2 regions of the Streptomyces thermocarboxydovorans genome follow, and region 2 is predicted to be linked to the other one. Evidence: riboswitches for the same ligand, from Rfam matches in the RefSeq annotation. Region 2 holds a riboswitch; the other holds the start of a gene.
The links. A riboswitch is a leader RNA that binds a small molecule or an ion and turns the genes downstream of it on or off. The one in region 2 is predicted to bind S-adenosylmethionine.

Region 1 (2,195 bases), on a different contig from region 2:
CAGCTCCGTCACCCGCCCGCCCTGCCCGGCGGCGGCGCCCAGCGGCCGGTCGTACATCGCCTTCACGAAGTGCACGTCCGGCTCGGTGAGCAGCGGGCCGACGATGCCGGTGACGAAGTCGGCGGAGAAGTCGCGCAGGTCGGCGTCGACGAAGCAGACGATGTCGCCGCGGGTGACCAGCAGCGAGCGCCACAGCACCTCGCCCTTGCCGGGGACGGCGGGCAGCCGGGGCAGGATCTCGTCCCGGTGCACCACCCGCGCCCCCGCAGCCGCGGCCACCTCCGAGGTGCGGTCGGTGGAACCGGAGTCCACCACCACGATCTCGTCCACCAGGGGTGCCTTCAGCAGCAGCTCGTCCCGGATGACGGACACGATGTCGCCGACCGTCTCCTCCTCGTTCAGCGCGGGCAGCACCACGCTCACCGTCTGCCCGGTGGCCCGCTTGGCGGCCAGGATCCGGTGCAGCGGGCGGTCGGTCACGGACCAGGAGCGGTCGATCAGCCAGCGCTCGACTTCTTCCAGCACGGTCGGCGGCTCCTCACTGGTCGTGATCCATCTCGCGGTTCGGACAGCTGTCTCAAGTGTCCTGGCTGTCGGTTACAGTCTTGAACAACGCGCGTGACCATCGCATGCCGGGGTCGCCGCGCGGACAACTGAACACCGCTCATCCAGAGGGGCAGAGGGACACGGCCCGATGAAGCCCCGGCAACCCTCCAGTCGGTTCTTGTCACACGGACGTGGCGAGGCTCCCGGCTAGGGAAGGTGCCAAATCCGTCTCACGGCGAGATGCGTCGTGAGGAAGATGAGGAGAAAGGGCCTCGCCTCATATGGCTGTGCAGACTGTTGCAAGCTCCACGGACTCCACGGACTCCACGGGTACCACGTCCGCCCGGACTGTGGACCTCGGCCCCGCAGCGGCCCTGAGCTGTCGCGAGTGCGGCCACCGCGTCCCGCTCGGCCCGGTCTTCGCCTGCGAGGAGTGTTTCGGCCCGCTCGAGGTCGCCTACGACTTCTCCTCCTACGACACCGAGCAGCTCCGCAAGCGCATCGAGGCGGGCCCCGCGAACATCTGGCGCTACGCGCCCCTGCTGCCCGTTCCGGCCGACGTGGCGGACAAGCCCAACCTCAACCCCGGCTGGACCAAGCTGGTCAAGGCCGACAACCTGGCGGGCGAGCTGGGCATCACCGGCGGGCTGTACGTCAAGGACGACTCCGGCAACCCGACGCACTCCTTCAAGGACCGGGTGGTCGCCCAGGCCCTGGAGGCGGCCCGCGTCTTCGGCTTCACCACCCTGTCCTGCTCCTCCACCGGCAACCTGGCCGGCGCGGTGGGTGCCGCAGCCGCCCGGGCCGGCTTCCGCTCCTGCGTGTTCATCCCGCACGACCTGGAGCAGGGCAAGGTCGTCATGGCGGCGGTCTACGGCGGCGAGCTGGTCGGCATCGAGGGCAACTACGACGATGTGAACCGCTTCTGCTCCGAGCTGATAGGCGACCCGGCCGGCGAGGGCTGGGGCTTCGTCAACGTCAACCTGCGGCCGTACTACGCCGAGGGCTCCAAGACGCTCGCCTACGAGATCTGCGAGCAGCTGGGCTGGCAGCTGCCGGACCAGATCGTGGTGCCGATCGCCTCCGGCTCCCAGCTCACCAAGATCGACAAGGGTCTGCAGGAACTGATCAAGCTGGGCCTCGTCGAGGACAAGCCCTACAAGATCTTCGGTGCCCAGGCCGAGGGCTGCTCGCCGGTGTCGGCCGCCTTCAAGGCCGGGCACGACGTGGTGCGCCCGCAGAAGCCGGACACCATCGCCAAGTCGCTGGCGATCGGCAACCCGGCGGACGGGCCGTACGTCCTGGACATCGCGCGCCGCACCGGCGGTGCGGTGGAGGACGTGACGGACGAGCAGATCGTCGACGCGATCAAGGTGCTGGCGCGCACCGAGGGCATCTTCGCGGAGACCGCCGGCGGGGTGACCGTGGGCGTCACCCGCAAGCTCGTCGAGAACGGGGTGCTGGACCCGTCGAAGACCACCGTGGTGCTCAACACCGGTGACGGTCTGAAGACGCTGGACGCGGTGGCCGGTACCGGGCTCACCGCGACGATCCGGCCCAGCCTGGAGTCGTTCCGCGAGGCCGGCCTCGCCTGAGCGCCGCCTGCCGTACGTCTGCGGGCCGGTGCGGGCCGGCCACGCAGTTCCCCG
Region 2 (2,195 bases):
CGGGTGGCCGAGGTCGCCGAGGAGGCCGGGATCACCTTCTGCTTCGCGGTGAAGTTCCACCCCGCGCTGCGCCATGTGGCCGCCGCCCGCTCGCAGCTGGGCGTCCGCACGGTGTTCAACTTCCTCGGACCGCTGGCCAACCCCGCCCGGGTCAAGTGCCAGGCGGTCGGCGTCGCCGACCCGCGGATGGCGCCCATCATGGCGGGCGTGTTCGCCGAGCGAGGCAACTCCTCGCTGGTGTTCCGCGGCGACGACGGTCTGGACGAGCTGACCACCACCGCCACCTCCCGGGTGTGGGTGGTCCGCGACGGCACGGTCATCGAGGAGACCTTCGACCCGCGGGACGTCGGCATCGAGCTGGTGCCCGTCGAGGCGCTGCGCGGCGCCGACGCCTCCTACAACGCGGAGGTCGCCCGGCGGGTGCTGGACGGCGAGCGGGGCCCGGTGCGCGACGCGGTGCTGCTGAACTCGGCGGCGGCGCTGGTCGCGCTGCGGCCGGGCAGCGGCTCGCTCACCGAGCAGATCCGGGCCGGGATGGAGCAGGCCGCCGAGTCGATCGACTCCGGCGCCGCCCGGCGCGTACTGGAACGCTGGGTGGCCGTCAGCAACGCCTGACGCCCCACGGACGATGTCCCGCGATCCGGACACGGGTTGCGGGACATCGCTGTGATCGCCTACGTTCCTGTCCAGGTCATGAGTGACAGTCATCAGGCCCCGGCCGACTGTCCGGCAACCCTCCGTCCGTGGCGGGGTGCCCCGGGTGAAGACCAGGCCGTATGGCAGCAAGGCCTACGGCAAGCGCGGACCCCTCGCGACACCAGGGGTCCTGGTCCATCGAGGGAGTCTTCCGTGAGCAAGCGAATGCGTTAGGGCCGTTTCCTTCGGCCCGCCTCCGCACACCCTTCACACCCTTCTTCCTTTCACCTTCTCGGCCGGTGGTGTGTTCCCGGCCGCCTTTGCCTTCACGGGAGTTCCCCATGTCTGTCGTCACCCCTGCCGCCGACGTGTCCGTTTGTGCCCCGCTGCCCGTTCTGGGGAGGGATGTCACCGTTCCGCTCGTCACCGGCGGCGAGGTCACCTACGCCGCGCTCGACTACGCCGCCAGCGCCCCCGCCCTCCAGCGCGTCTGGGACGACGTCGCCGCCTACGCGCCCTACTACGGCAGCGTGCACCGCGGCGCCGGATACCTCTCCCAGCTCTCCACCGACCTGTTCGAGAACTCCCGCCGGACCGTCGCCGAGTTCCTCGACTGCCGCGCCGACGACCAGGTGGTGTTCACCCGGTCCACCACCGACTCCCTCAACCTGCTGGCCTCCGCGCTCCCCGCCGGCTGCCAGGTCTTCGTCTTCGAGACCGAGCACCACGCCTCGCTGCTGCCCTGGCGCGAGGCACGGGTCACCTACCTCGACGCGCCGGACAGCCCCCGGCGGGCCGTCGAGACCCTGGAGCGGGCGCTGGCCGGCCGCGACCCGCACGGCCCGGCCCTGGTCTGCGTCACCGGCGCCTCCAACGTCACCGGCGAGCTGTGGCCGGTGCGGGAACTGGCCGCCGCCGCCCATGCGCACGGCGCCCGGATCGTGCTGGACGCCGCCCAGCTCGCCCCGCACCACCCGGTGAGCGTCCGCGACCTGGACGTCGACTGGGTCGCCTTCTCCGGGCACAAGCTGTACGCCCCCTTCGGCTCCGGCGTCCTCGCCGGGCGGCCCGACTGGCTGCGCGCGGCCGAGCCCTACCTGGCGGGCGGCGGCGCCAGCCGTAAGGTCGGCCGGCGCGCGGACGGGGGAGTGGACGTCGAGTGGCACGAGGGCGCCGCCCGGCACGAGGCCGGCTCGCCCAACGTCATCGGCGCCTACGCCATCGCCTCCGCCTGCAAGGCGCTCACCGAGGCCGGCTTCGGCACGCTGGTGGCGCGGGAGCAGTACCTGATCCGCCGGGTGCGCGAGGCACTGGCCGGCGTGCCCGAGGTGCGCTTCCTGTCGCTGTTCGGCGAGGACGCCCCGCGCGTCGGCGTGCTGTCCTTCGTCGTTGGCGGCTGGAACAGCTCCCACTTCGCCGCCGCGCTGTCCGCCGAGTACGGCATCGGCGTGCGCGACGGCCTCTTCTGCGCCCACCCGCTGGTGCGGACCCTGCTCGGCGCCGAGGCCCAGGCCCAGGGCGAGTGCGGCGCCCCCGAGGCGGCGCCGGGGGAGAAGTCC

Region 1: it holds a riboswitch for S-adenosylmethionine, as region 2 does, so the genes downstream of both, thrC (threonine synthase) here and ABD198_RS14470 (aminotransferase class V-fold PLP-dependent enzyme) in region 2, are expected to answer to the same signal.

Annotation. Positions count from the first base shown of each region.
Region 1 covers NZ_BAAAGU010000013.1:107,095-109,289, reverse strand. Annotated here, with positions in the region: gene ABD198_RS08600 (glucosyl-3-phosphoglycerate synthase) at 1-525, opposite strand, end outside; SAM riboswitch class I at 662-809, shown strand; gene thrC (threonine synthase) at 828-2,141, shown strand.
Region 2 covers NZ_BAAAGU010000027.1:35,617-37,811, forward strand. Annotated here, with positions in the region: gene trpD (anthranilate phosphoribosyltransferase) at 1-615, shown strand, start outside; SAM riboswitch class IV at 690-807, shown strand; gene ABD198_RS14470 (aminotransferase class V-fold PLP-dependent enzyme) at 978-2,195, shown strand, end outside.